Regions from separate parts of the Aminipila terrae genome, predicted to be linked through region 2. Evidence: riboswitches for the same ligand, from Rfam matches in the RefSeq annotation. Region 2 holds a riboswitch; the other holds the start of a gene.
What was found. Region 2 has a riboswitch for cyclic di-GMP ahead of Ami3637_RS05875 (PAS domain-containing protein). Riboswitches for the same ligand answer to the same signal wherever they lie in the genome.
Positions count from the first base shown of each region.

Region 1 (14,020 bases), 780 kb from region 2:
GCCATCAGTACAGTAATAAATAATGCCACCATAATGGTAACTGAACCTTGTTCTTCTCTGTACCCACAATACTTAAAAACATTCATGAGCCATCACACTTCCATTTCATGCTCTTCAGTTTTTTTGATATCATTGGACTTACTTAGCGCTTTCAGCTTTATTTCCAACATAGCAAGATTTGAATTTGCCTCACTAAGTTTTTGTTCTACAATAATTTTTTCCATTGTAATATCAGATTTTTCATTAATAAACTGTACTATCTTTTTAGTATTCTCCTGCAATTCTTTTTCCATCAAATTGTTGGCATTTAATATCTTTTCGTTTTGTGTTTCAAGCTTTTCCACTGTTTTATTCAGGCTTTCTATGATTTGTTTTTGTAATTTAGTTTCAGCCGTTAAATCCGCTAAAGATTGCTCTTTTATGGCTGCCTGTGAATTTAAAGCAGACATCACTTCCGTCTGCATCATCAGCTGATTGGTCAAATTCTTTACATGGGCAGTTAATTCTGCAGTCTGGCCGTCAGATTGCACCGTTTTTAGATATTTAAGTTCTTCTGTTTTGTCTTCTATATTAATGGTCAGCTCTACCAGCTTATCTCTTATTTTTTGGGATTCTTGTTTTTCTGCAATAAGCATTTCTTTGGAAGCTTTTATTTCCTGACAATAATCCTCGTTCAGTTCGGTCAAGTCATTCATAGAAACCTTCAATCGCCTGATTTCATTCTCCAGTGAGATTTTGTCAAAATTGTGTTTCTTGTTTTCTTCCTCCAAAGCTATACATTTATTTTTCATAACAAGGACATCCTGCATGGTCATTTCTGAGTCTTCCTGTTGTACACATGACATAGATTCACAAAGATTTTTATACTCCAGCTCAATTTTATTTATTTGATGTTTAAGGGATTCATTGACATTATTAAGTTCCTCTTTTTCATTATATATCGTCTGTAAATTCTCATAAAAAGTATCTGCCATTGTCTGCTGCTGCTTACGTATAATGCTTAGATATTCCAAAACCGACTGTTTGGTATATCCGCCCATTCTTGTCTTTAAATATTGATTCATATCAATTTCTTCGGTTTTTAAACGTAATGTTTCAACCATACTTAGTCCATTCAACCTATCTGCCATGACAAATCACTTCCTCCTTATTTTTCTATCCTAAAAAGAATAGTGTCTCCAGCCTTTATATTAAATGCTGTGCCTTCTTTCAGCTCCAGAATATGCCTTGTTTTTTTGATATATTTTCCTATACTCCATGGTCTCAGTGTTTCAATTCCCAATACTTTAAAATTCTTTGAAAGATAAATTACGTCAATGGACATTCTCATAAAAAAGCAATGTATGGATGGAGAATTTAAAAGAAGCAATCCTTCCCCATGTCCAAGGCTTTTTTTACCCATAAGACCCAGAAAACGCTCTATAAAATTATCTGCAATACATACTTTATCTGCCAAAATAATGTTATTACAATATACAACCATAAATACACCTCACCCAAATTGCTGGAAAACCTTTAAAACAGCTGGCCCCATTAGAATAATAAATATAACAGGAAAGATAAATAAAACCATAGGGAGTAAAATTTTGATAGAAATTTTTTGTGCCCGCTCCTCAATTTTATTTCGTCTGTTCTGCCGCATTCCCGCAGCCTGAGCCCGAAGAACATTTTTAATGGATATTCCAAGCTCCCCTGCCTGTACAATTGCTCCAGTAAAAGTCCTGACTTCCCCAATTTCACACCGTTCTCCTAAAAATAAGAGAGCATCACGTCTTGATCTGCCCATGGACATTTCTCTATACGTCACAGCCAGTTCATCAATAAAGGTTCCCTCCATATTTTCAATTACATGAAAGATTGCCTGTTCAAATCCCAGCCCTGCTTCTACATTCACACTAATAAGATCTAAAACTTCAGGTAACTGCTGTTCCATAGCTTTATGCCTTTTACTTATCCTTGTAGCAAGATGAAACCTTATGGCTGCATACCCCACATAAATACCAACCGCTGCTGAAAGTAAACAATGTAAGGTATTTTGCCTGAGCAGTAAAGCTATTGCAATGAATGCCAATGAAATCCCTAAAATAACCATAATACGTATCATTTGATATTCATGTAGTTCCAACTTTAACCCAGCCCGATAAATGTTTTTTTTCAGTTTGTCATTTTTTAGATTTTTGAATAAAAGCTCTGAAGTCGAATATTTACCTATAGATTTCTTTATATTTACTATTATTGGCCGGAAAACCAGCTTCATAATTCGCTTGGAAAAAGGCAGACAGAGTTCTTCATCATGAACATAATCTCTTTGGAATCCACTGTTTATGTTCTGAAGACGTCTTTTAATCGCATTATTTTGTTCTTCATAGGGTTTTAAAACAATTATAATGCCGCAATAGATAAAAGTTCCTAATAAAACAGCAATCAAATACACCATATCATCTTCCTCAATACTCAATGTCTACAATTTTATTAATAATGACAAAACCAATCAGTTCCATTAATATAGAAACACCTATCATGATTTTCCCAATAGACGTTTCAAAGAATGACAGAAAGTATTGGGGATTTAAAATCATAAGAAGAATTATAATAAAAATTGGTAGCAATCCAATTACTATTCCTGACATCCTCCCCTGTGCAGTCAATACACGCACTTCCTGTTTAATGCGTATTCTGTCCTTAATGGTATCTGAAATTGTGTCCAGAATTTCAGATAAGTTTCCTCCCACCTGCTCTGAGGTTATTACTGCAGACACCAGTAAACCCAGATCATTATTTTGTACACGATTCACCATATGGTGCAATGCATCATTTTTATTTACACCAAAGCGCATTTCTCGCAGAGTCTTTGTGAATTCAACAGATATGGGAGGCTGCATATCATTTGCGATACTTTCCATGGATTGCTGAAATGTGAAACCTGATTTTATACAATTGCTCATAACTACCAGTGACTCTCCCAGCTGCTTATTAAATTCTGTTTGACGCTTTCTCCTGGATTTGTGTATGAACAATGGAGGAATGATAAAACCCACAATTGCAAAGCCGGCGGCGGTAACTATGCTCAGGCCAGAAAGTGAAATAATTAAAATGGGCAGGTAGGTCATAATAATCCAGATGTAAATAAACTCTGACGCCCTTAGTTTAATTCCCGACATAGCCAAATAATCACTAAATTCTTTACTGGCAATTTTAAAGTTTCTATCTTTTTTCTTCTTGTACTTTTCAATTTTTTCTTTATAAAACTGATCTTGTATACGGGAAATGGCATCCTTATTCAGATATTTATTTAATCGATTTTCAATAAATTCTCTTCCAGAATTTTTTTTTATTAAAAGAATAATAAAATAAGTGAGAATAGCTGCAAAAAAAGCAATAAAGTAAGTTAGCATAATTTCACCTCATTTCTTAAACCAGTCGTCTCTCACAAGCACTCCATTTGATACCAATTTCTCTAAGAAAGTGGGACGTATTCCCATTGAAACAAAATTACCTGTGATTTTTCCTTCTGAATCCAATCCCTGCTGTCTGAATACAAATAAATCCTGAAGAGTAATCGTATCTCCTTCCATTCCCACTACCTGAGTGATATTTATCACCTTACGGGAACCATCTTTCATTCTCGCCTGTTGAACTATTACATCAAGAGCTGAAGCGATCTGTTCCCTGATTGCTTTAACTGGTAGCTCCATCCCAGACATAAGTACCATGGTTTCAAGCCTTGACATAAGATCCCTGGGAGAGTTGGCATGTGCTGTGGTCAGAGATCCATCATGCCCTGTGTTCATAGCCTGCAGCATATCCAGAGTCTCACCGGAACGTACTTCGCCGACTATAATACGGTCAGGCCTCATACGCAACGAATTTCTTACCAATTCTCTGATAGTAATCTGACCTGCACCCTCCAGATTTGCAGGACGGCTTTCCATGGTGACTACATGATTCTGTCTTAGCTGAAGCTCTGCAGCATCTTCTATGGTAACAATTCTTTCTGTATCCGGAATATATCCAGATAAAACATTGAGTAAAGTTGTTTTTCCACTGCCTGTACCACCAGAAACAATAACATTTAATTTACCTTTCACACATGCTTCTAAAAAGGACATCATCATAGGAGATACAGATGATTTTTTTATTAAATCACTCACACTTAAAGGATTTTTGGAAAACTTTCGTATGGTTAAACTTGGACCATTCAGTACAATGGGAGGAATAACAGCATTTACTCTTGATCCGTCTGCAAGCCTTGCATCAACCATAGGGCTTGTTTCATCAATCCGTCTTCCTACAGAAGAAACAATACGGTTGATAACATTTAGTAAATGTTGATTATCTTTAAAAACAGTAGTACTTAATTCCAGCTTTCCTCTACGCTCTATGTACACGTTATACGGCCCATTGACCATTATTTCACTGATTTCTTCATCTTCCAGAAGGGGCTCTAAAGGGCCTAACCCCACAACGTTATTATAAATCTCCTTTTGAATTCGCAAGCGGTCTGACCGGGATATTCCAGATACACTTACATCAATTAATCCTTCTATTGACTTTAATAGATATTCCTCCTGATTTTCTGTAATATCATTACCCCTTGCGGCTTCATTATTGATTAATTCAATAATTTCCGTATGCACTTTTTCTTTTAAGTCAGAATAATCATCTACAAATGTTACATTTCCTTTGTTTAAACTGTTCACCTTTTCTGTAACAGCCTCCGTATGCTGCTTCATTTTCTGTTTTTCCAGTTTTTCCAGCAAACTCATAGGATTCCTTCTTTCTAAACCATTTTATTTTTTCTTTTGAACAACTTAAAATGCTTTTCTCCATCCCCTATAGCTTTTATCTTTTTATTTGAAATGGTTTCAATATCAAAATTATCTGAACCAGATAATAATGCATCTGCCACAATAGAAATTGATTGACTGAGCATACTACCAGGTGAGCTTATAACAAAAGGAACTCCACGATTTAATGCTGTAACCGCAACCATGTAATCGCTTGGGATTTTAGCCCATATAGGGCAACCTATTATGCTCTGAACATCTGCCACAGTAATGGAGCTTATGTCGACAGCCCGATTAACAATCAGCCTTACTTTATCCTTCTGCTGAAGAGAATCCATAAGGGAAAGGCTGAGTTTTGAGTTTTTCAGAATGGATATATCCAATCCTGTAACAAAAAGAATAGTGGATGAGGATTCAATGGCTGTAATTGTCACATCAGTAAAAGACGGTGGTGTATCAATAATCACATAATCATAATAATTGCGTAGCACACTTAACAGACTCTGTACCTTTTCTGCAGAAACCAGTTCAGCATATTCCGGGCTTTTTGGTGCACACAAAACATGAACACCACTGGAATGTACTGTCATATAACTCCTGACCGCATCAATGTTTGGGGTAAATACTTGTTGTACAAATTCTGCTATTGTATCTGCAGGTTCTATATCAAGAAATATATGAATATCTCCAAACTGTAAATCAAGATCAACCAGGGCAACTTTTTTACGTTTTTCTGCCAGTTTTACTGCAAGATTCGTAGCAATTGTAGTTTTCCCAAGGCCTCCTTTGGCTCCAAATACAGTCACCACTCTTGACATCCATGCGATATTTTCTTTTTCATTAAGAGAATTGATACGTATGGATTCATTATGGTAAACTGATTTAATATATTCTGCAAATTCTTTAGAAGAGGCTGGAAAATCTGTGACATTATGAGCACCTGCTCTAATTGCTTTCTGTAAGATTTCTAAATCCATGTGTTCCACCAGCAAAATAACATGGGTCCTTGGTCTATGAAAAATTATACGCTCTGTCAGGCTTAATACGTCCGTATCTCCAGCACTAAGAAACATAATAACCATATCAGGAGATACATTTTCAATTTTATTCAATGCCGGAGTCCCTCCTGATGATTCTCCAAGAATTACAATTTCCTCATCATCTATCATACTCTTTATCTCAGCCAGCTTTTTTTCCAGCTTGCTGATAACCATAACATTAATCTTCACTACTTATTCTCCTTTACCTTATATGGAAATTACTACTGTTTTATTGGCAAATTTATCAGTTTCCCATCTAATGGGGACCTTACTACAACACATAGATGACCTGTAAATTCATAATAGCCCAGATCCAACACCTGTTCTGGAGAGACCTGAAGTGTAATGGTTGAATAGGCTGCATTTTTTTCACTGGCTTTATCTTTGTTGGATAAAGCAGAATCTACTGCCAGTACTTTCACATTCTGGGCAATAAGCTTAGTAAATGCGGTTTCCTGCTGATTATACTGAGCAAGAATATCTACATGATTACCTGGTTCAATCATATATCCCACCCCGGAGACCCCGTCCACTGCAATGGTCATAGCACGCATTCCAGGCTTTAAAATATAACTTAAGCTTGCTCCAGCTGTGTCACCAGCTGTCACAATCTTGGAGGCCAAAATTTGTTCACCAGTCATAATTTCAGAATTGGCAACTTTACCAATCACCAATGATGTATCAGAAATTGCGTCGGACAAGATTGCTTCCCTGGGTAATTGAGAAACTTTTACCATAGAGTCAGTAATTGGTGTATCAGCAGGAATATCCTGTATGGCTACAACAATGCCTGCCCGATCTGTTTCGTTATGATTGCTAAGGGTATTAAAAAAAATAAAAACCAGAACTCCAGTTAATATTGCTGTTATTAATGCCAGTAATTTTGTCTTCTTCAATATTTCACCCCTCTATACAGTTTGTTCATTCTATTCTCATGGTACATTGCGAAGTAAGATTAATATAACCGCCCCCATCATCTAAGAATTTAAAAAAAGGCGTAAGTAATTGTACTCTTATGGTAAGTACCACTTTTATTTCTTCTTCTTTTGGAATTGTAATCTGTTCATTAAAATTGCTTGAATTTTTTTGTATTATAGTTTTGACTTGCTCTTCAACAGCAGATGCTCCGTCATCCTTATAATGAACGGCAGCGTATCTGGCTGCTTCGCGGCAGGTATTATTTGCAAGAATCTGATGTGAAAAGAGATACCCAAATTCACAAATACCACAGAGAAGTAATAATAGTAGAGGTAAAACCAGTGCAAATTCCACCATGGCCTGCCCCTTTTCCTTTTTAATGCGCAACCCCTTTCACCACCTCTCTGTTTATCCTTTAATTCTGATTCCATTTAAAATGTTTAAATGGCAGGACCCGTGCATATGGGTAATTCCTGCCATTATATTACAATTTATAAAAATTGTAGGGGACAAGTGTTGATTTATTCAATAAGTCCTGATTATTAAAGGCTGGCGCCAATATTAGTAAACATTGCAGCAACTTTTCCTCCTAATGGGGTCAAAGTAACGATGGCAACCACTGCAATAGCTGCAATAATCAACCCATATTCTACCATTCCCTGTCCACTCTCTTCGCTCTTTAACCATCTAAGTAAATTTTTCATATTCTTTCCTCCTTTACAATAAAAAACGTTATATTGGGATTCTTCATTTAAAGTGGATAACTGGAACTATTCCTCCTTTCCTTTTCAATCCAGTTATCAGCCAGGATATATTCATTATTTATAAGACAAGCGTATATATTTTAAAATATTACGCTAACTTACCAACCTATAATGTAAATAAGGGAACAGATTGTCCCAAACATAATAAATGGAGCAAGCGGAAAAAAACTGTACATAGTTAGCTTTTTAATAGTCATTCCTCCAAGACAGAAGGCAATTAATGCCCCGCTCATTCCAATCAAACCAATCTTTATATCTGGATATCCAAGTATCAATCCCATTGCTGCAGCCAGCTTCACATCACCTGCTCCCACTTGTTCTAAGCCAACAAGTTTTCCTGCCATAATAAACATAAATCCAACTGCAACCATACAAATAAGCGCGTATAATAAAGCCATCCATCCAAAATACAGGATTTGAAATACTGCCCCTAAAAAAAGGATAAAAAGAACTAATTCATTAGGAATCAGCCGTATTTTCAAATCAATTAAAGAAATAAGTATGGCAACTGTAAAAAGCAGCGATACTAAAAGTGTTATAAATATATTTTCTGTTTTGCTTCCTGCATAACTCCATAAAACTCCATTTAAAACCACCACTAGACCGACAGTCCTTATATCACAATTCTTAACTACAATTTCACTGTTATTTCGTAATTTTTTATAAGTTACAAAGCCATTAGATATATGTGGAATTACCATTCCAAAACTAATGCCTAAAATACCAAAAATCAAAGTCAAATAAATATTCATCATCAGCCTCCAAACATGTCACCAAGAAAAATATAATAAAAAAAAGCACGCTTCCTCTTTTTTTGTTAATTAAAAGGCGCGTGCAAGCAAAACTACCATATAGACACAAGAGTCCCTATGAACATAATAGTTTTTTAAAGTGTTTGCAACTGGCTGGCATAGTGATTCCCTCACCTTAGCCCCTATAGCTTTGCGTCATCGCCTTTCAACGACTATGCCTTTAAAAACAAATATAATATTAAATTTTTCATATCAACAATTAAGTATAATTAAATACTGCTATAAAAAAATGCCACCTTAAGTAAATTCATTAAGGGGCATTGCAGTAACTCACATCAAATAAACCTATATCAGGTATATAATCTTATTTCAAATGTTTGCAACTGGCTGGCATAGTGATTATTCTCACCTTAGCCCCTATAGCTTTGCGTCATCGCTTTTCAACGACTATGCCGAAAATACATATTAAATTATTCTTAATTATACATACTAATTTTAGTTAGTCAATAGTCCATTTTTTTCCATATATTGAATTTATGCTCCTTATAAACAAAAAAATCCTTTAAAGCCTTGAATTTCCTTAATTATCGCTTTATACATATTTATTTGCAATGACGAAATTATTTTTATTTTACGCATCTATCCATTCAAGTATATATAATTTTAAAGACATAAAAAAAACTTACACAATACTGTGTAAGTTTTCTATGGTGCGCGATGAGGGACTCACACAGTCTCGCTTCGCTCGCCTGCCGTTCTTCGCTTTTATTCCATTCCAGCTCGAACCAGTCGCTATTCAAAAGTACACTGTACTTTCTCATTTACGCTCCTGCCCTTTCGGGTTCAAGTCCCATTTTAATACATAAAAAAAATGTACATCTTTCAATGTACATTTTCTGTGGTGCGCGATGAGGGACTTGAACCCCCACGGTCGCCCGCTAGATCCTAAGTCTAGTGCGTCTGCCAATTCCGCCAATCGCGCATATTTTGGTGACTCCACCGGGAATCGAACCCGGGTTACCGCCGTGAAAGGGCGGTGTCTTGACCGCTTGACCATGGAGCCATTTTAAACCGGCGACGTCCTACTTTCCCAGGCAGCTGCCCGCCAAGTATCATCGGCGCTAAGGAGCTTAACTACTGTGTTCGAGATGGGAACAGGTGGAGCCTCCTCGCTATTGTCACCGGATTTTGTCTATTCTTTTTTTGAGAGTGTACTCTCAAAACTGGATAACATACTTTTCTATCAGTTTTATTCCTTCTTGAAACCATTTTGGTCAAGCGTTCGACCTATTAGTATCGGTCAGCTCAATACATTACTGCACTTACACCTCCGACCTATCAACGTGATAGTCTCTCACGGGTCTTACCATTTCTGGAGGAAATCTATTCTTGTGGGGGGCTTCGCACTTAGATGCTTTCAGCGCTTATCCCGTCCATACGTGGCTACCCAGCTATGCTCTTGGCAGAACAACTGGTGCACCAGAGGTATGTCCATCCCGGTCCTCTCGTACTAAGGACAGCTCCACTCAAATTTCCAACGCCCACAGCGGATAGGGACCGAACTGTCTCACGACGTTCTGAACCCAGCTCGCGTACCTCTTTAATGGGCGAACAGCCCAACCCTTGGGACCTACTTCAGCCCCAGGATGAGACGAGCCGACATCGAGGTGCCAAACACCGCCGTCGATGTGGACTCTTGGGCGGTATCAGCCTGTTATCCCCAGGGTAGCTTTTATCCGTTGAGCGATGGCCCTTCCACTCGGAACCACCGGATCACTAAGCCCGACTTTCGTCCCTGCTCGACCTGTTTGTCTCGCAGTCAAGCTCCCTTCTGCCTTTACACTCTTCGCGCGATTTCCGACCGCGCTGAGGGAACCTTTGGGCGCCTCCGTTACTCTTTAGGAGGCGACCGCCCCAGTCAAACTGCCCGCCTGACACTGTCCCAGTACCGGTTCACGGTACATGGTTAGAACTTCAACGTTACAAGAGTGGTATCCCAACGGTGGCTCCCCCAATACTGGCGTACTGGGTTCGTAGCCTCCCACCTATCCTGTACATGCAACGCCGAAATCCAATATCAAGCTGCAGTAAAGCTCCATGGGGTCTTTCCGTCCTGCTGCGGGTAACCGGCATCTTTACCGGTACTACAATTTCACCGAGTCTATTGTTGAGACAGTGCCCAGATCGTTACGCCTTTCGTGCGGGTCGGAACTTACCCGACAAGGAATTTCGCTACCTTAGGACCGTTATAGTTACGGCCGCCGTTTACTGGGGCTTAAGTTCTGTGCTTCGGTTGCCCTAACACTTCCCCTTAACCTTCCAGCACCGGGCAGGCGTCAGCCCCTATACTTCAGCTTTCGCTTTAGCAGAGACCTGTGTTTTTGGTAAACAGTCGCCTGGGCCTTTTCACTGCGGCCTGCTTTCGCAGGCACCCCTTCTCCCGAAGTTACGGGGTTATTTTGCCGAGTTCCTTAACAATAGTTCTCTCGCTCACCTTAGGATTCTCTCCTCATCTACCTGTGTCGGTTTACGGTACGGGCACCTACATTCTCACTAGCGGCTTTTCTTGACAGTGTGAAATCAGCTGCTTCGGTACTCTAATTTCCCTCCCCATCACGCCTCAGAATTGAACCGGCGGATTTGCCTGCCTGTTCTCCCTTGACGCTTAGACGCACTCAACCAACGGTGCGCTCAGCTTATCCTTCTGTGTCCCCACTTCGCTCAAACGAATTTCGGTGGTACTGGAATCTCAACCAGTTGTCCATCGCCTACAGCTCTCGCTCTCGGCTTAGGCCCCGACTAACCCTGAGTGGACGAACCTTCCTCAGGAAACCTTAGATTTTCGGTGGACAGGATTCTCACCTGCCTTACGCTACTCATGCCAACATTCTCTCTCGTATACAGTCCACCAAGACTTTCATCTCAGCTTCTGCCCGTATACGATGCTCCTCTACCAATTACATTACTGTAATTCCAAAGCTTCGGTAGTAAGTTTTAGCCCCGTTTATCTTCGGCGCAGAGCCACTCGACTAGTGAGCTATTACGCACTCTTTAAATGAGTGGCTGCTTCTAAGCCAACATCCTAGCTGTTTATGCAGCTCCACATCCTTTTCCACTTAACTTACATTTTGGGACCTTAGCTGTTGGTCTGGGCTGTTTCCCTTTCGACTATGAAACTTATCTCACATAGTCTGACTCCCAAGTATAATACTTCGGCATTCGGAGTTTGATAGTTTTCGGTAACCGGTGAAGGCCCCTAGAACATTCAGTGCTCTACCTCCGAGTATCTCAATCTTGAGGCTAGCCCTAAAGCTATTTCGAGGAGAACCAGCTATATCCGGGTTCGATTGGAATTTCACCGCTATCCACACGTCATCCCAGCCTTTTTCAACAGACATGAGTTCGGTCCTCCACGAGATTTTACTCTCGCTTCAACCTGCACATGGATAGGTCACCCGGTTTCGGGTCTACAGCATATAACTTGACGCCCTGTTCAGACTCGCTTTCGCTTCGGCTCCAGTGCTCCAGCACCTTAACCTTGCTACATACCATAACTCGTTGGCCCGTTCTACAAAAAGTACAAGGTCACTTGCGCTCCCTTTGCTTGTAAGCATAAGGTTTCAGGTTCTTTTTCACTCCCCTCCCGGGGTTCTTTTCACCTTTCCCTCACGGTACTATTCTCTATCGGTCACTAGGTAGTATTTAGGCTTGGGGGTGGGCCCCCGGCTTCCCACCGGGTTTCACGTGTCCGGTGGTACTCTGGATCCACTCTGCATTTTGTGCATTTCGTCTACAGGACTTTTACCTTCTTCGGTCTGCCTTTCCAAACAGCTTCGACTATACACGCCATACGTGATGAGTGTCCTCAACCCCATAGTAAACTATGGTTTGGCCTCTTTCCCGTTCGCTCGCCGCTACTTAGGAAATCGATGTTTCTTTCTCTTCCTCCGGGTACTTAGATGTTTCAGTTCCCCGGGTTACCTTCTCTGTGACTATTTTATTCATCACAGGATACTTACGCATTACCATAAGTGGGTTTCCCCATTCGGACATCTGCGGGTTGTCGGATGTTTGCTCCTAACCGCAGCTTATCGCAGCTTGCCACGTCCTTCTTCGGCTCCTAGTGCCAAGGCATTCACCTTATGCTCTTATTCGCTTGACCATAAGCGTTTTGCTTATCTAGCGTTAGATAAGACTTATATTTTTTAGACTTACTTGTTAATTAACTCGTAATTCTCTGGTTTCTCGGTTGAAATCGTAGTTATTTTACACCCGACATCATTCTTTTAGACATCTCTGTCCGAAAAGACTTTTGTCTTAGTTCTATAACTGTTTGTTATCTTTCGATAACCTCGATTTCGTTGTCATATTTGTGTTTTTAACACTTTCTGATATTTTGCATATTATCCAGTTTTCAAAGTACATTTAGAACCCTTTTAAAAGTTCTGGTGGGCTTGGGAGGACTCGAACCTCCGACCTCACGCTTATCAGGCGTGCGCTCTAACCACCTGAGCTACAAGCCCATATAAACTCATAGTGCAAAAGTTATAGTCTCCTTAGAAAGGAGGTGATCCAGCCGCACCTTCCGATACGGCTACCTTGTTACGACTTCACCCCAGTCATTGGTTTTGCCTTAGGCAGCCTATTTGCTGGCCAACTTTGGGCACCCCCAACTTCCATGGTGTGACGGGCGGTGTGTACAAGACCCGGGAACGCATTCACCGCAGCATTCTGATCTGCGATTACTAGCAACTCCAACTTCATGTAGGCGAGTTGCAGCCTACAATCCGAACTGGGACTGGTTTTGGAGATTTGCTCCACCTCACGGTCTTGCGTCTCTCTGTACCAGCCATTGTAGCACGTGTGTAGCCCAGAACATAAGGGGCATGATGATTTGACGTCATCCCCACCTTCCTCCGTGTTATCCACGGCAGTCTCAATAGAGTGCCCATCTTACTGCTGGCAACTATTGACAAGGGTTGCGCTCGTTGCGGGACTTAACCCAACATCTCACGACACGAGCTGACGACAACCATGCACCACCTGTCTCCTCTGCCCGAAGGAGGGACCTGTTAAAGTCCTGTCAGAGGGATGTCAAGTCCTGGTAAGGTTCTTCGCGTTGCTTCGAATTAAACCACATGCTCCGCTGCTTGTGCGGGTCCCCGTCAATTCCTTTGAGTTTCACACTTGCGTGCGTACTCCCCAGGCGGAGCACTTAATGCGTTAACTGCGGCACCGAAGCCTTGCGGCCCCGACACCTAGTGCTCATCGTTTACGGCGTGGACTACCAGGGTATCTAATCCTGTTTGCTCCCCACGCTTTCGTGCCTCAGTGTCAGTTACAGTCCAGAAAGCCGCCTTCGCCACTGGTGTTCCTCCTAATATCTACGCATTTCACCGCTACACTAGGAATTCCGCTTTCCTCTCCTGCACTCAAGTCTCACAGTTCGCAGGGCTTACAATGGTTAAGCCACTGCCTTTCACCCCACGCTTACAAGACCACCTACGCACTCTTTACGCCCAATAATTCCGGATAACGCTTGCCCCCTACGTATTACCGCGGCTGCTGGCACGTAGTTAGCCGGGGCTTCCTCAGAAGGTACCGTCATTTGTTTCTTCCCTTCCGACAGAGCTTTACGACCCAAAGGCCTTCTTCGCTCACGCGGCGTTGCTGCATCAGGCTTTCGCCCATTGTGCAATATTCCCCACTGCTGCCTCCCGTAGGAGTTTGGACCGTGTCTCAGTTCCAATGTGGCCGAT
Region 1 is NZ_CP047591.1:437,891-451,910, forward strand. Features, by position in the region: gene Ami3637_RS02040 (Tad domain-containing protein) at 1-86, opposite strand, end outside; gene Ami3637_RS02045 (coiled-coil domain-containing protein) at 93-1,130, opposite strand; gene Ami3637_RS02050 (DUF192 domain-containing protein) at 1,148-1,483, opposite strand; gene Ami3637_RS02055 (type II secretion system F family protein) at 1,493-2,437, opposite strand; gene Ami3637_RS02060 (type II secretion system F family protein) at 2,448-3,395, opposite strand; gene Ami3637_RS02065 (CpaF family protein) at 3,405-4,766, opposite strand; gene Ami3637_RS02070 (AAA family ATPase) at 4,781-6,016, opposite strand; gene cpaB (Flp pilus assembly protein CpaB) at 6,049-6,723, opposite strand; gene Ami3637_RS02080 (TadE family protein) at 6,749-7,132, opposite strand; gene Ami3637_RS02085 (Flp family type IVb pilin) at 7,288-7,449, opposite strand; gene Ami3637_RS02090 (prepilin peptidase) at 7,608-8,261, opposite strand; cyclic di-GMP riboswitch class I at 8,403-8,490, opposite strand; cyclic di-GMP riboswitch class I at 8,637-8,725, opposite strand; tRNA gene Ami3637_RS02095 (tRNA-Leu) at 9,161-9,243, opposite strand; tRNA gene Ami3637_RS02100 (tRNA-Glu) at 9,250-9,324, opposite strand; rRNA gene rrf (5S ribosomal RNA) at 9,331-9,447, opposite strand; rRNA gene Ami3637_RS02110 (23S ribosomal RNA) at 9,532-12,423, opposite strand; tRNA gene Ami3637_RS02120 (tRNA-Ile) at 12,708-12,784, opposite strand; rRNA gene Ami3637_RS02125 (16S ribosomal RNA) at 12,822-14,020, opposite strand, start outside.
Region 1: linked by a shared signal. The riboswitch ahead of Ami3637_RS02090 (prepilin peptidase) and the one ahead of Ami3637_RS05875 (PAS domain-containing protein) in region 2 are both predicted to bind cyclic di-GMP.

Region 2 (16,740 bases):
TAATACGTCAGCCATCTAAATCTCCTATTTTTTATCTTTAGTTTTATCCTTTTGTCTCCATTTTCCGAGACTTAGTGTTGTTATCTGATTTTATCCTTTTTTCGTATAATAGGATAAATATATATGTAAATCCTGATTAATCATCAGACACAGTTAAACCTGTTTAACCTTCACATGACAACCAGGTAATTGATTTCTCTCTGATAAACTATCGGTAAGTACATATTCACTTTATAGCAGACTCTTGGTTTTCGTCAGCCACTTCAGTTAAACCTCTTCTGGCCTTTAAGTAACTTTCCTTATCTGCTGTTTTGGCATTAAATTCTGCAATTTTATTGATTATTTCATCAAAAGACTCTTTTACCAGATAATAATCTTTATTGTCCAGAACAATCTTGGACTCCGGTATTGATTCAATAATCTGAATGTGAGAATCATTTAGCAGAAATTCTACGCCATTTAGTTTTGTAAGTTTTATCATTTTTTCCCACTCACTTTATCATATTGCAGGAGGGGCCTAATCTGCCCCTCCATGCATCATATAGCTATCTTTTCAGATTTACCAATTCTTCAAGCATTGAATCTGTTACTGTGATAATTCTTGTGTTAGCCTGGAATCCTCTTTCTGTAGTAATCATATCTGAAAATTCTTTAGATAAGTCTACATTAGACATTTCAAGGCATCCTGATTCTACAGTACCAGTAGAATTCTGTCCTGATGGATTTACTGTTATTGTACCCGTATTTGCCTTAGCTGTGTAATAGGAATTTTCTCCTCTTTCCAATGCATTTGGATTGGGAACATTGGCAAGCGCAATTTTACCAACTAATATAGTCTGATTCTGGTCATTTGTACCTACAATGCTTCCATCTTTACCAATGGTAATGTTTTTTAATGCCATTGGCTCATATTTGGTTGGGTCTGAGTTCTTGTTTGGCATTCTTAAAGCAGTAATCTCTTTCTTATTCAAAGAATAAGTTTTATTGGTAGAATCATATGTACTTGCAAAGCCATATACCATTCTGCCGTTGGAATCTACCATGTTTCCAGCTCCGTCAAAAGTAAAGATGCCAACCCTTGTCATATTCAATCCGGATATGTCCGTCTGATTAACCTTTCCTGCAGATTCATTGGTATTTATAGTACCATCATCATTTAAACCATCTTCAACTGCAATTCCATTTCGAACTCCAGCTGTTTCGGTAGGTTTCTGACCTACAAGGAAAAAGCCATTACCCTGAATCATACAGTCTGTCGGATTATCAGTAGTGGCAGTACCTCCCCCTGTCATAAGGGAATCAATTGACCCAAGCTTTGAACCATAACCAAGCTGGGATGGGTTTGTACCACCATACACAGCTCCTGCATCATTTGCACCTGAAGATGTTGCATAGAATACATCCCTGAACGTTGCCCTTGCAGCCTTATACCCATAAGTATTAACATTGGCTATATTATTACTGATAACGTCCATCTTTGCCTGATGGGCGCGAAGTCCTGCTACAGCAGCAAACATCGATTTAACCATCTATTTTCTCCTTTCAGATCCGTGCTGAGATATATCAGTCCATATACCTCATAACCTCCATAAATGGTCCGGCTATTTTATACACGGTTTATTAAATTGTTTATTTACAATTTACAGTATTACTGCACCATCAATGTTTGTAAACACATTGTCTCTCATTTCACTGCCAGACATGGTAGTAACTACTGTTTTATTTGGTACATTTACGATAAACGCATTCATGGAATCAAATATGACTACATCTTTGGCGCCCTTTGCATCAGCCTTTTTAACAGCTGAATTCAGGTCATCCATCAATTCAGGAGTCAGTTCAATTCCTCTTTGTACAACTCTTTCCTGTGCGTGTTTAGAAAACTGTAACCCCTGATTTTTATCAGCGCCACTGTTTTTGTCAAGTTGTTCTTTTAAGAGAGTTCCAAAATCTGCTCCTATTGTAGTAATGCCAGAATTGCGATTCAGATTATTTGTGTTGTTTACACTTCTGTTTCCTACCAGTTGGTTAATATTCTGATAGTTATTTCCTACCTTAATGTCAGCCATTTTCAACACCTCCCTTTCATGTCATATTTGTCTGTTGTTTAATTTCCGCTTCCTCCGGAACCTGACGTCTGGGAATTAGTAGAGTTGCCCCCAGTGTTATTATTTGTTGTATTGTCTCCAGAACCACCTGTGGTATTATTTGTTGTGCCTCCAGTAGTACCGCCAGTTTTAGTGGTATCTGTGCCAGTACCTGTTGAACTGCTGCTACCATCTGGTACATCACCTATAAGCATGATCTGGTTGAAAGAAAATTTCTTATCTCCGATATAAATCATCGGGGATCCTTCAAACAAAGTTACTCCTGTAATTTTGCCTTTTGTGGTAACCAGTTTATCCGTAGTTCCAGTAGAATCTGTACTTTTTTCCAATGTAGCCACAGTTACGTCTTTTCCTATTAATGAGGATGCATATGAAGAAGTATTCATAGCAAATATTTCTTCCTGGAGAGATACCATGCTTTGTACAGCCTGTATCTGTGAATACTGTGCCATCTGGGTCATCATCTGGGTATTATCCGTCTGGTTATACATGTCCTGGTTTTTTAACTGTGCCACCAAAAGAGACATCCAGTCCATAGTCTGAAGGTTAATGTCAGATTTCAACTTTGTGCTTTTGCTCTTATCCGTAGTGACAGCTTTCATTGCTTTTAACATGCTATCATTAATCGTAGTGTCTGCCAAAACTTGTCTCCTCCTTTCTATACAGCTTCGTCCAGATTGTCCACCAGTCCCAGTCTGAGTCTGTCTACAAATGAAATTCCTTCTGTAGTTTTCTTTTCCTGTTTCTGGTTCTGCTGGTTCTGCTTCTCATTACTCTGCTGCTGGAAATTGTCCCTGTCAAATTGACCACTAGCTGTTTCAGCCTGCTTTAAGTGAATGGTACTGTTCATGCCAGTATTATTTTCCAATATACCTCGTAAAGTATCTGCCTGCATGGAAAGTAACTGATGCGCCTTTGGGTTAGACGCGGTCATGACCAGCTCTGCACTTCCATTCTGAAATATCATTTTGATGTTAACCTTTCCCAGTTCCCTTGGATTGAGTTGCAAATCAAATTCCTGTTTTCCTGCACTGAGTTTGTACATAATTTTGTCTGCCAGCTGCTGAGCCATGTCAGCCTGATTTGTGTCAACAGGCGCTTCTGCAACTTTTATGTTTACTTTTGATAAATCCAGATTACTATTCTTTAGAAATATATTTCCCTCTGGTTTATCTGTTATTTCAACAGTTGCATCGTCTTTTACAGGTTTAACTTCCTGAGAAACGGTTGGTTCACTCTGAGTAGTATCAGCTTCCTTTACATCCTGTCCCAGTATAGGATTTTCCTTTGTAAGGTTTTCACCGAAACCTGACATCTGATTGTCCTGAGTATCATTTTGATTTGATTGAATCATGGATGATTTAACTAAATCAATGCTGTTCTGGAATGGTAGTTTAATGTCACCGTTTTTTGCTCCTTCATCAGGTTTAATACTCTCATTTAGATTCAATGGGGATTCAACTATATCCGGTTTAACCAATACCTCCGTTATAGCTGGATTTTGTATCTGCTGCAGCATATCGCCGATACTGTTACCCACATTTACTGTTGGTACAACCGGTTGCTGAAGCTGAGCTGCCGCCAGAATTTGTCCTGCTTGTTCAGCATTAACATTCTGGTCATCCTTGCCGGAATCTGCATCATCCTTCGGATACTTCTTTGAATCTGTTTTTTGCTGGACACGGCTAGAATCATTGCTCTTTTCAGGTATGGGACTTTTAACTGTACTATTGGCATCATTTTGCTTTCTGTCAAAAACTTTATCCATTTCCTGTTTGAAAGAATCTTTAGAGTTGTTACTAGCATTGGCCAGCTGAGTGCTTCCTGCTTTTACAGTAGGACTACTGTTCATGGTTTGAAAAAACACTCCTGCATTCATTCAAGGACCTCCCTTCCTATTTAGTTTTTAAGGTGCTTATCCCCTTATTAAATAAGAGGAATTATATATCAAGCCATTACTTACGGCTGGATAACTGATTAGAGATAAACTCTTCCGTAGCCAGTGCTTCTTTTTTGCTTTCTTCCTTCTTATACTCTTCAAATCTTTTTTCCCGAAGTTTTTCTATAGACATAACATCGGTTTTTGCCACAATCAATTCGCTTCGTCGTCGGTGCTCTATTTTTTTCAGCCCTTTTAGTTTATCTTCTTCATTTTTTATATTATTTTCCAGAATCTTTATATATACTTTATATCCCTGATGTTCCAGGATAGTTATTCCCTGACTATTCTTATAGTTTAGCTCTCTATTTATATCGGCTAATTCGCTTTTTATCTTTAATATAAGTTCATTTTGTTTATTAACATCTGAGACTGCTTTAGCATAATTTGCTTTCGCTTCGTCCAGGGTAATATTCCTATATTTTTCCACTGATTTTAAAGAAAACTTAAACTTCGCCATAATAATTCATTTTATACCTTTTTCCTCAATTTTTCAACGGTTATTCCAAAATTCTGGTCATCCCCTCCAGGGTATCATCATAGCTGAAAAACTCAGTAGTCTTTTGCTTTAAAAAGTTATTAACCGCATCAATCCTTGATACAGCATTATCTAGTCTGGCACTGGCACCAGGCTTATAGGCTCCAATTGATATTAAGTCAGCATTTTCTTCATATACAGCCAACATATCCCTTATTTTGGAAGCCATAGCCTTATGGTTTTCATCCACTATAGCCGCCATCAATCTGGAAATACTGCCACCAATTTCAATCGCTGGAAAATGGTTCCTTGCAGCCAGTTTTCTTGAGAGGATGATATGTCCATCCAGAATACCTCGAACGGTATCCGCTATAGGTTCGTTGGTGTCGTCTCCTTCAACCAGAACCGTATAAATACCTGTTATAGATCCCTGCTCAAAGTTTCCGCTTCTTTCCAGAAGCTTCGGCATTTCTGCATAAATCGAAGGAGTATAGCCTCTGGCAACCGGTGGTTCTCCTACAGCCAGCCCGATTTCTCTCTGGGCCATGGCAAATCTTGTTAATGAATCCATCATCAAAAGCACGTCTTTGCCCTGATCCTTAAAATATTCTGCAATAGCTGTGGCCACAATAGGGCATTTAGCTCTTTGTACTGCCGGCTGATCCGAAGTAGCAACCACAAGTACAGATCTTGCCATTCCCTCCGGTCCCAGATCTCTTTCTATAAACTCCTTAACCTCCCTGCCTCTTTCTCCTACCAGGGCAATTACATTTATGTCTGCGGAGGCCTGCTTGGCAATCATACCCAGCAAGGTACTTTTACCTACACCACTTCCGGCAAAGATTCCAATTCTCTGGCCTTTTCCCACAGTAAGGAATCCGTCCATGGCTTTAATCCCGAAATGTATTCTCTCTGTAATGGGCGGTCTGCTCAGCGGATTTATATAATTATTTTCAACACTGCACATAACAGAATGGTCAACAGATCCCAGCCCATCAATAGGTTCACCCATGGCATTAATAGTTCTGCCACATAAGAACTGGCCTACCGGGATTCTGAGTCTCTTCTTTGTACTCCGTACAAAATCTCCAGACCCCATTCCTTCTATGAAATCATAGGGCATTAAGATGGTCTTATCTCCCTTAAAGCCTACAACTTCTGACATGACCTTTCTTTTCCCGTCTTTGGAGGTTATGACATTTATATCTCCAATGCTTGCTTTTATGCCAGAAGCTTCAATACTCATACCTACAATGTTTTCAATTTTGCCAATATGTTCAAAAGTTTCTGAGTTCTTAATAAGCTCTGACAGTTCTTTTAAATACAAGCCTTTTCCCCCCTAAGATTTATTATCACTGATGATTTGCCGTATATTATCAAGTTGCGTTCCAACACTGGCATCTATAATCTGATCTGGTGACTCTATGATGCAGGTTCCTGAGGGTTCATCTTCCATTACCACCACTTTAACATTTGAAGAAATCTGGTTTAGGGCATCGATAAGTTCTTTCTCTAAATTCATGGCTATAGCTTTTTCCTCATGAGAAATATATACTTTTGCCCATTGTTTATCTCTGCAGTCTTCTGCAGCAGCAACTATCATTTTAGCCACTACATCTTTACTGGATTTTAAACTGATTTTAATTACTTTTTCAGCAATATTAACAGCCAGATCTGAAAGTTCCCCAAGATTGCTCTGCAGGATTTCTTCTTTTCTTTCCTCAAATGCCTGAAGAGATTCCTCCAGTTCTTTTCTAAAAGCTGCTGCCTCCTGAATCATTCCTTCATTCACAGCATTTTCTGCGTCCAGATACCCTGCATTTTGTCCTTTTTCGAATCCTTGGGCAAATCCTTTTTCTGATGCTTCTGCCATAGCCTTCTGGACTTTTTCCTCTATAATCTTTTGCGCTTCTTCATGAGCACCATCAATAATTCTTGCTGCTTCATCAGAAGCCCTGTCTAAAATATCTTCAGCCTGTTTTTGAACCTGTTCAAGAATCTCTTTTTTGTTAGCTTCCAGTTCTTCATCTGACGGAATAAATCCATCTTCATCATCTGAAGTATCCTCAACTGCTTCTGGCATCCTGTCTGGCGGAACTATTTCACCTAAAACCAATGCCTCATTGATATCATAAGGCTTAATCTCTCCTTCTTCATCATCAAAAGAGCTGAGATAGTAGTTGGTGGGCATTATATCATCTGCCTCATATTCATAAGATTCATCTTCAAAGACATTTTTCTCGTTAAAACACTTCATTTCATATTCTTCACTTTCGTTAAGAATATCTGCATCCGGTGATTTACCGCTCTTAAGTTTGATAGCAGTATTAAAAGACGCAATCTTGGAGAGAGAATCATATCCATCGTGAAATTCATCATTTAATAAATCTTCATCCCGGCGCAATTCCTCTTTTTCCAGAATCTCTTCCCCTAAAATACTTGCTAAAATTGACTTCTTGTCTTCATCTATCTGTGAGATATCGCTGTCTATTGTTTCGTGTCTGGACAGTTCCGGCCCGTAACCATAAATCTGTTTGACACCTTTATCTGTCTTTAATTCTTCATGCCGCTGCTCTTCCATGACTGCTTTTTTAAATTCAGACATAGCATCTTCTACAGCTTTCTGGGCATCGCTGTTTTCGGAATTTTTGTAGTTGCTTTCCATTTTTACACGTTCTATGGCTTCTTCTAATTGCTTTTCTGCTTTCTGCAGAGCCGTCTGAACTTGTAAAACTTCATAGGATTTACGCAATTATCTCATCCTTCCCGCCTTTATTGATCATAAGTCGTCCTTCTTCTTCCAGACGTCTTATAATACCAACAATCCTCTGCTGAGCTTCTTCTACATCTTTTAGACGAACGTTATAAGTAAACTCTAATTCACTCTTAACCGTTTCTGTCATACGGTTAGACATATTGGAGAAGATCATATTTGCAACTTCCTGGGTAGAACCCTTTAATGCATAAACGATATCCTGAGTATCAACTTCACGCAGGAATTCCTGTATGCTTCTGTCATCAAGTAATGTAATATCTTCAAATACAAACATTTTATTTCTGATGTCATCAGCAAGTTTAATATCTTTTTTGCTTAATTCATCGAATATGTATTTTTCATTACTTCTATCAATATTGTTCATTACTTCAGCAATGTAATCTACGCCTCCAACCTGAGCAAAATCCAGAGAAAGTACAGAGGCAAATTTTTTCTCTAAAATATTTTCCACGATTTTGATGGTTTCCGGTGTTGCACTATCCATTCTTGCAATGCACTCTACAACTTTTACCTGTTTTTCTTTAGGCAGTTCAGTAATTATCTCTGATGCCTGTTCAGGTTTTGCGTAAGATAAAATTAATGCTATAGTCTGAGGTCTTTCATGCTGTATAATTGCAAAAAGGTTCTTGCTGTCTGTCTTTCTGATAAACTCAAATGCTCTTGTTTTCAGATTTCTGGTAACTCTCTCCAGCAGTGTTGTAGCTGTCTGAGGGCCAAAAGCTTTCTCAAGCACTGTTTTAGCATAATCAACACCTCCCTCAGTGATAACTTTCTGAGTTAAGCACAATTTATAGAAATCATCCATGGCTGCTTCTGTTTGTGTAGGAGTAACATGATTCAGTTTTGCTATTTCCAGTGTAAGAGTCTCTAAATCCTCCTCACCAAGAAATTTATATATTTTGGAGGCTCTTTCAGCCCCAAGCGAAATAACTACAGCCGCTGCTTTTTGCTGTGCTGTTAGCCCGCTATCATCTCTACTCATTGTCTTCTTCTCCTCTTAACCAAGTCTTAAGTAACTGAGCTGAAATCTCTGGATTAAGATCCGTAAAGTCTTGTATCTGACTCTTAAGTTCTTCTTCTCTTGTTTTTCCAAGTTCGTCAAGACGTACAAGTTCTTCCGTTTCTTCTATAGGCAGAACTTCTTCCGCTGCCAGTTCTTGTGCTTTGTTCTTTAATTTTGTCTTTCTGATAATAACAAATACAACAACAATTAAAGAAATCAATAGCGCCAAGACTGCCGGAATGATTATCTTCAAAATCGGATTTGCATCAAGTATAGCTGAGATTCCAGAAGCCTGAACCGGTTTTGGCTCATAGAACTGTGCATTAAAAATAGCAATCTTCGTATCCGCAAGGGAAGGATCAATACCTGCTGCAAGGGCAATCGCCTGTCTCATTTCACCAGCTTTTGCAGGAGTCAGGCTTGCACTGTCTACGGCTACAGATACTGTAGTATCTGTCAGTTCTCCAGAATCGCTCTGAACCTGTTCTTTTACCTGACTAACCAGATATTCCAAAGCCCTGTCGTCCTTAAAATAAATATCATTTCCGTCTGTGGTAACTCCAGGATATACTGGAACATCTGCATTTGTCTGAGTTCCCGGTGTACCGGTAGTCACTTTTCCCTGCCCCTGTACTTCATAAGTTGAGGTGGATTTTGACAGAACGCCCTTGTTATCCTGGGAAGGAATGTATTGTATTATTTCTTTAATCTTTTTGTCTATATCAACGGAACAGTTTACACTCACTCTGATATTGTCTTCACCAAATACTGGCTGGAATATGTGGAGAACTTTGCCTTTGATATTACTTTCAATCTGCTTTTCAACATTGAGTTTTAATGCAGCTGCACCTTCCTGGGTATTGTCCTCACTGGCACTGACTTCTTCACCATTACCATCAATAACGGCTACATTTTCTATCTTCATGCCCGGTATACCTTTTGCAACCAGTCTTTGAATTCCCTTAACCTGTTTCGCACTTGGGGATCCGCCATCTTCCATGGTTACAGTAACGGATGCAGAAGAATCCTTTTTATCTTCTTCTAACGCATACTTCTGTTCTTCAGCCATAGCTATGGTAACAGTGGCATCTTTAACCCCGTCAAATTGTTTAATGGTTTCAGCCATACGGCTCTCCAGTTCAAACTGTGCATATTTATACTTTTCAAAATCTGTAGACATTAAGTTGACATTGTTTTTAAAAACATCATATGTAAAGCCACTTTTAGGATATCCTTCTGCAGCTAATGCCACCTTCACTTTATCAACCATGTCTTCAGGCACATAAATGACTCCGTCTTCATGTTTATATTTTATAGCCTGATTTTCCAATACCCCTATAATCTCTACTGCCTCTGATTCATCCAGCCCTGTATAGAGCACATCAAATTTAGTAGTATTCAATGCAAGGGTTATTGCAAATGAAATTGCAATAATCAGCACCACCGCAATTACAATAATAATTTTTTGCTTCTTGCTGAGTTTGGCATTTACAGCTGCCAATTTTTCTTTTATCTGTTTAAATTGTTCTATTAAACGTTCTCGCAATTTACTGCCACCTTATCCTAATTAAATACTCATGCGCATGATTTCATTGTATGAATCAAGTGCTTTATTTCTTAATTCAACTAAAAGGTCAATCGATAGCTGAGCTTTTGCGATATCAATACTGTACTGATGTAAATTATCACTCTGTCCGGTTGCAAGCTTCTGAGCATCAGCATTCACCTGCTGGTCCGTGCTGATAACATCCTTAACTGCATCTTCAAACACAGATTTAAATGGTACCTGCGCGCCCTGTGCTGCTCCGGCATCACTTACACCAGCTGTACCATTTACTGTTTTCTTATTGTCATTTACTTTATTAATCTGGCTTATATCCGAAATATTGTTAGCCACCTGTATAGGGTCTATAAACATCTCCTTATTACCTCCAATTTACTTCACATGCTGATAGTTATTTGCCAATATCCAGTGCCTTCTGAGCCATGAGTTTTACAGCATTTAGAACAGTCACATTTGCCTGATAGGATCTTGTAGCTGACATACTGTCTATGGTTTCTTCCAGCATGTTTACATTTGGAAGCTTTACATATCCATTCTGATCTGCATCAGGATTTTCAGGGTTGTATTCGGTCTTAAAATCACTCTGGTCTTGAACTATATTGCTGACCCTTACTCCTGGTGAATAATCACGTCTGACCATCCTGCCGCTGGAATCCTTCTCCAGTATTGCGTTGTTGAGAGAGTCCTTAAAGGAAACATCTCCAGCCTTGTCTTCAAAAACTACCATTTTCCTTCGATAAGGTCCACCGGCTTCCGTTCTCGTTGTGTCAATATTGGCCACATTTTCAGAAATAATATCAAGCCTTTGTCTCTGGGCTGTCAGCGCAGAAGCGCTAATATTCATTGAATTTAAAAATGACAATATACATACCACCTTTCTGGTTTTTGAATGATGTCATCCTTGACATTTTTATACGTAAAGTAAAACTGTTTCCCTACATTGGTAATTACATTTTTTCACATTGTTCCAAAAAAATGGATATAATCCTATCCACTTTTTATTCTTCTTAAATTATATATTATTCAACATATTTTGCAACTATTTTGCCTTATAAAACATAAAATATTGTAGAAAAATGTTTGTTTTTTTATACATTTTACAGCTGCATTTTTAAGCCTCAGATTATCCCACTACAAAATGCCTGCTGACAGATTATCACTAACACTTGTTATATCTGTTTCAACAATATTCATCGTAACCCGTTCCGGCTTATATATTAATTTTCCTTTGCAAAGAAGACATCTGTAACAGCCGTCCTTACACCTGACTTTTATATCAAAATTCAGAGTATTTTTCTTGTACCTCAATGCCTCTTCAATTAAAATATTCATCCGTATTCTGCTCTCTGAATCAAGCAGTTCAACTACATTATTTTCGTACGTTTCCTGTATTTCTTCTGGTTGGTATTTTCTGGTCATATAATAATTCTTATTTGCATATAACAATTTATGCACATTTGCATCAGCTATTTCAACTACAGCGACTCCTATATTACTCATGGTTGCCCACTCCTTTAACCTCTGCACCCTTTTCACTTAAATTTACTACATACAACTAATTTATCCAACTAAAAAAACTCCTATTGCACACTTTAGGAGTTCCAATATATGCAACTGGCTGCCATCTCACAGAGTTCAGGCCCTATAGTTTTGCGTCACAGTCTTTCGGCTGCTTTGCCAAATCTTCAGTTTTAACCATTCATATCCCACAAATTAAATTGGATTAAAACATTTTCAACATATTACATTTTATTCATGGAAATAGTGCAATTTCTAAATATTATAGCATAAATTTAATTTTTATCAATATATATTCAATATATTTTATACTAATTTTGCCTGATTTTTTGTAATATTTTAAAAGTTTTTGTCGAAAAAAGAAAAACAAGATGTTATCTTGCTTAATCATCTTGTTTTTTCATTTATATTTTGCTATTTTGAATATTTTTTAGACAGTATTCGACCCAGATGGATTCCGCTGGCTGAAGCCTGTGATAAAGAGTGGGTTACACCAGAGCCATCTCCCAAAGCATACAGTCCTTTCACTTTAGTTTCAAGGTTACCATCTACCTCAACTCTTGAATTGTAGAATTTAACTTCAACTCCATAAAGAAGCGTATCTTCATTAGCCGTTCCTGGAGCAATCTTGTCTAATGCATATATCATTTCAATAATGTTATCTAATTGTCTCTTAGGAAGTACAAGACTGAGATCTCCTGGAGTTGCTTTCAGTGTAGGTCTGGTAAAACATTTTTCCATACGCCTTTCGCTGCTTCTTCGCCCCTTGACAAGATCCCCAAACCTCTGCATGAGAACACCACCTCCCAGCATGTTTGAAAGCTTAGCTATGGACTCTCCATATTCGTTACTATCCTTAAATGGTGCAGTCAGTTTGTTGGACACTAAAAGGGCAAAGTTTGTATTTTCAGTTCTGAGGGATGGATCCGCATAACTATGTCCATTTACAGTCACAATACCATTGGTGTTCTCTGCCACAACTTCCCCATAGGGGTTCATGCAGAATGTTCTAACCATGTCATTATATTTATCAGTCTTATAAACAATTTTACTCTCGTAAACTTCATCTGTAATGTGCTTAAAAATTTCAGCAGGAAGTTCAACCCGGACCCCTATATCCACACGGTTTTGTTCCAGCCCTATATTCATTTGATTGCAGATATCCGAAATCCATTTTGAGCCAGACCTTCCAGTAGCCAGAACCAGATCCGTACATTGGAACTCTTCCCCTTTGCTTGTTTTTACATTAAAAGACCCGTCTGAATTCTGCATTACTTCAGAAATAGTTGAATAAAACTGCATTTCAACTCTTTCTTTCGTATAATTACATATTCTTTCAAGAATCTGGACATTCCTGTCTGTTCCCAGGTGTCTTACCTTAGCATCAAGCAGATTAAGATTATTCCTTAATGCCGTAGTCTTTAAATCGGAATTTCCTGTGGAGTAAAGCTTAGCATCCGCACCTCCGAAACTGCAGAGGACTTCATCCACATACTCCATTAGTTCCATGGCTTTATCCTGACCGATATAAGAATGCAGGTCTCCGCCAAATTTAGTTGTAATATTGTATTTTCCATCAGATAATGTTCCTGCTCCGCCATACCCATTCATAATGTGGCAGGGCTCACACTTAATACAATTGTTTGCTTTTCCTAATTTAATCGGGCATACCCGTTTCTCAAGAGGTGCACCTTTATCTAACATTAATATTTTTGCTGTATTATCAAGCTTCGTAAGTTCGTATGATAAAAATACTCCGCTTGCACCTGCTCCGGCAATTATAATATCATATTTTTTCATAATATCCTCCAACTCATCGGTCATCCTTTTGACCACACATTGTTACTATATCCGAAACTATAAAACAATTCAACTATTAAAAAATTCTATCAGGTATGGTATAATAAAGTTTAATAAATATTTTTAAGTATTGAACCGCAAGATTCCATGTAAAAACAGCAATTTATCCGGAATATCACAGCAAATTTGTGTTATTCTGCAATTTCCATATAAAGTAATATTAAACTGACTATTGACATTAGTTTTTAATAGGTATATGCTAAAAAAAATTAAGGGAATTAGTTAAATTTTATCCCCATAAAATTTAACGGTCCTTTTGGATTCCCCTAAATAAATAAAAAATCAGCAAAGCAAAAAACAGAGAGTAATTTACTCCCTGTTTTTTGTTTCTTAATCTATTTTTTATAAAACTCTTATAAATAAATGACTATTCTTCTTCTGCTGTTAATTTATCAAATTCAGCTACAACCTTTTCAAATTCTGCATCATCGTCAATATCGATCAATTCAAATTCTTCTTCGCCTACTTCCTTGTATCCATAGATGTAAACATCATCTGTTCCATCATCAGGAACAAGAGCGATGTATTCTTTTCCTTCAAAATCAAATACACCCATGATTTCGCATTCTACTTCTACGCCATCATCAAATTCCAAAGTTAAAAAATCTGATTCATCGTGTTCGTGATCACCGCATCCGCAGCCACAACCGCCAGCGCATTTCTCTTTATCTGACATATTAAAGTCCTCCATGTAAAAATCGTTTTGGTAATTTCTTTAGTATATGCAAATTTTCACATACTATTATCATTACTATACCACCATAATTTGCCTTTATCAATCAAAATATTCTTTGATATTTTTAGCCACCTGTTCTGTGATTCCCGGTGCCATACACAATTCTTCAACAGTAGCATTTTTAATTTTATCCAGACTTCCAAAATAGCTTAAAAGTGAATTACGTCTTTGAGGTCCCACACCATCAATTTCATCGAGAGCAGATCCCTGAATCCGTTTTCCCCGAAGCCCTCTGTGGTAATCGATGGCAAACCGGTGGACTTCTTCCTGTACAGCTCCGGTATATTTAAAGAGCAGCGGATGCTCCTTCAGAAGAAGTTCTGTATATTCTTCCTGCCCAAATGGCTTATAAATCAATGCTCTGGTCCGGTGTTTATCATCCTTGGCCATGCCAACGACTGCCACGGAAAGCTTCATAGCGCTCAGAATCTGCTGTACAGCCGATACCTGCCCTTTGCCCCCATCAATAAAAAGTATATGAGGCAGAGTATTAAAAGCTGGATCACCGTCCATTGCCCTTTTAAATCTTCTGTATAGGACTTCCTGCATACTGCCATAGTCATTTGGTCCTTCTATGGTTCGGATTCTAAATCGCCTGTACTCTTTTTTGTTGGGTTTTAATCCTTCAAATACAACCATTGCGCCCACAGAGTCCACACCATTGGTATTGGAAATATCGTAGGCTTCTACCCTATAATCCCTGGTTTGATTCGATTGGGAATCATGCTGATCTTTATGCCTTGTCGGGATGTCACCCATAATCTGCTCAATCAGGTCCCCAATCTCTTTTGATAAGGCGGCCCGCCGTGCCTTGTTATTGTTTTCCCGTTCATCAATAGTCTTTAACATCTCAATGGAATCTTTTTGTGCCAGTTGAAGCAGATCCCGTTTATCTCCTCTTTTAGGTACGGTGATTTTTACCTGTCTGCCTGCCATCTCTCCCAGGAAGCTTTCAATCAGCTCCGTTTCTTCCAAAGGCTGTTCCACAAGAATTTCATACGGAATATTGGGATTCTCACTATAGTACTGCTTTATAAATTCACTGACCAGCTCATTTTTCTCCTGGGTCCCTTCCATGGCAAAATTTTCACGGCCGGTTAACTTCCCATTTCTTACAAAAAACAGCACCACATAGGACTTCTGGCTGCTGGAAATGGCCAGAGCGATATCCAGGTCCTTTATTCCAAGCATTACCACATGCTGCTTTTCAGAAATAGTTCTGGCCGCTGCAATGTAGTCTCTCAATTCTGCAGCTCTTTCAAAGTTAAGCATTTCGGATTCTTCCTGCATTTTCTCTGTCAGCATGTCCGTCAAAGGTTTGGTTTTACCATTTAAAAACTCTGTAATCTGGCCTATATCCTGCATATAAGATTCTCTGCTTACCTTTCCAGTACATATACCCCTGCACTGTTGGATATGATAATTCAGGCAGGGTTTTATAATCTCGGGAAATTTCTTTGTGGCACACCGCTTCAGAGCAAATATATTATTCAGCAAATCAATCATCTGATTTACTGCCCCTGCATCACTGTAGGGGCCGAAATATTTACAGTCATCCTTTTCAACCCTTCTAGTTTTAACCAGTCTGGGGTATGGCTCATTCATAGTCAGTTTTATATAAGGATAAGTCTTGTCGTCACGGAGTAATACGTTATACTTAGGCATGTACCTCTTTATCAGTGTACATTCCAGAATCAGAGCTTCCATTTCAGTATTTGTAGTAATATACTCAAATTCCTCAATATGACTCACCATAGCCCGGACTTTTGCCTGCATGTTTTTAGGCGACTGAAAATACTGGCGCACCCGGTTTCGTAAAGAAACAGCTTTCCCCACATAAATAACCTGCCCCAGTTTATCCTTATGAATATAAACTCCCGGGCTATCCGGGAGTTTTTTCAGATTCTCTTTAATATCAAACATATCTACCTGTTTATATATTTATCTTTATTATAAAAAATTTTATCTCGTTCTCTGTCCATGGCAATTCTCATTGCACGTAGTTCTCTTCTTTGTTTTCTGCGTTTTATGCTTCTATGTCTTATGTAAAGCAAGGCTCCTGCAATGGAGACCAAAGCTCCCACTAAAACACCTGCTCCCACAAAAAGCTTTGAATTTTCTTTAACAGAAGCTCCCAATCCGGAAAAAATGCCGCCTTTTGCAACATTTTTTACAGCAACAATGTTCACAGCACCCACAAGGACTCCATTCTGGAAAAAGTCAACACTTCCAGACTCCTGTCCTGCCTTAACCGGAGCATTAACTTTCTCTGCAGCTTTCACTACCTTTTTAATGTGTTTACTATTCTCCCCAACAGGAAGAGTAACATATCCATCTTTTTCTGCAACCAGGGCAACCTGCCTTTCTTCACCATGAGCTACCTTTATGCTTCCCATTTCGGTTCCTTTGGCTACCATTTTTACAGAATGATAGTTTTCAAACCCCCAGTCCAGCAGAGCAATAGAATCCCCAAACCTTCCAGAATCTGTAGATTTCATCACAACTGAAATCAGTTCTGTTCCATTTCTGGATGCCCCTGCCACAAGGCAACCCCCTGCCTGACCTGTATACCCGGTTTTTATACCAATGGCTCCATCATATTTTGCAGCACGAAGCACTCCGTTTACCGATACTTTTGTTTTATTATCATAAAGCAATCGGTTCGTATTGTATAAGTATCTTGGCTCTTCCTGCTTATTGGTTGGCTGAATGGTGTGCTTATAGGTGCTTACATATTTTCTGAAAGTAGGATTTTCCA
Region 2 is NZ_CP047591.1:1,213,357-1,230,096, forward strand. Features, by position in the region: gene Ami3637_RS05810 (flagellar motor switch protein FliM) at 1-15, opposite strand, end outside; gene Ami3637_RS05815 (flagellar FlbD family protein) at 227-481, opposite strand; gene Ami3637_RS05820 (flagellar hook-basal body complex protein) at 546-1,529, opposite strand; gene Ami3637_RS05825 (TIGR02530 family flagellar biosynthesis protein) at 1,641-2,069, opposite strand; gene Ami3637_RS05830 (flagellar hook capping FlgD N-terminal domain-containing protein) at 2,108-2,749, opposite strand; gene Ami3637_RS05835 (flagellar hook-length control protein FliK) at 2,767-3,987, opposite strand; gene fliJ (flagellar export protein FliJ) at 4,064-4,507, opposite strand; gene Ami3637_RS05845 (FliI/YscN family ATPase) at 4,548-5,852, opposite strand; gene Ami3637_RS05850 (FliH/SctL family protein) at 5,865-7,277, opposite strand; gene fliG (flagellar motor switch protein FliG) at 7,270-8,283, opposite strand; gene fliF (flagellar basal-body MS-ring/collar protein FliF) at 8,276-9,850, opposite strand; gene fliE (flagellar hook-basal body complex protein FliE) at 9,872-10,222, opposite strand; gene flgC (flagellar basal body rod protein FlgC) at 10,260-10,712, opposite strand; gene Ami3637_RS05875 (PAS domain-containing protein) at 11,000-11,368, opposite strand; cyclic di-GMP riboswitch class I at 11,475-11,557, opposite strand; gene Ami3637_RS05880 (NAD(P)/FAD-dependent oxidoreductase) at 11,801-13,186, opposite strand; gene Ami3637_RS05885 (DUF1292 domain-containing protein) at 13,614-13,922, opposite strand; gene uvrC (excinuclease ABC subunit UvrC) at 14,022-15,905, opposite strand; gene Ami3637_RS05895 (D-alanyl-D-alanine carboxypeptidase family protein) at 15,908-16,740, opposite strand, start outside.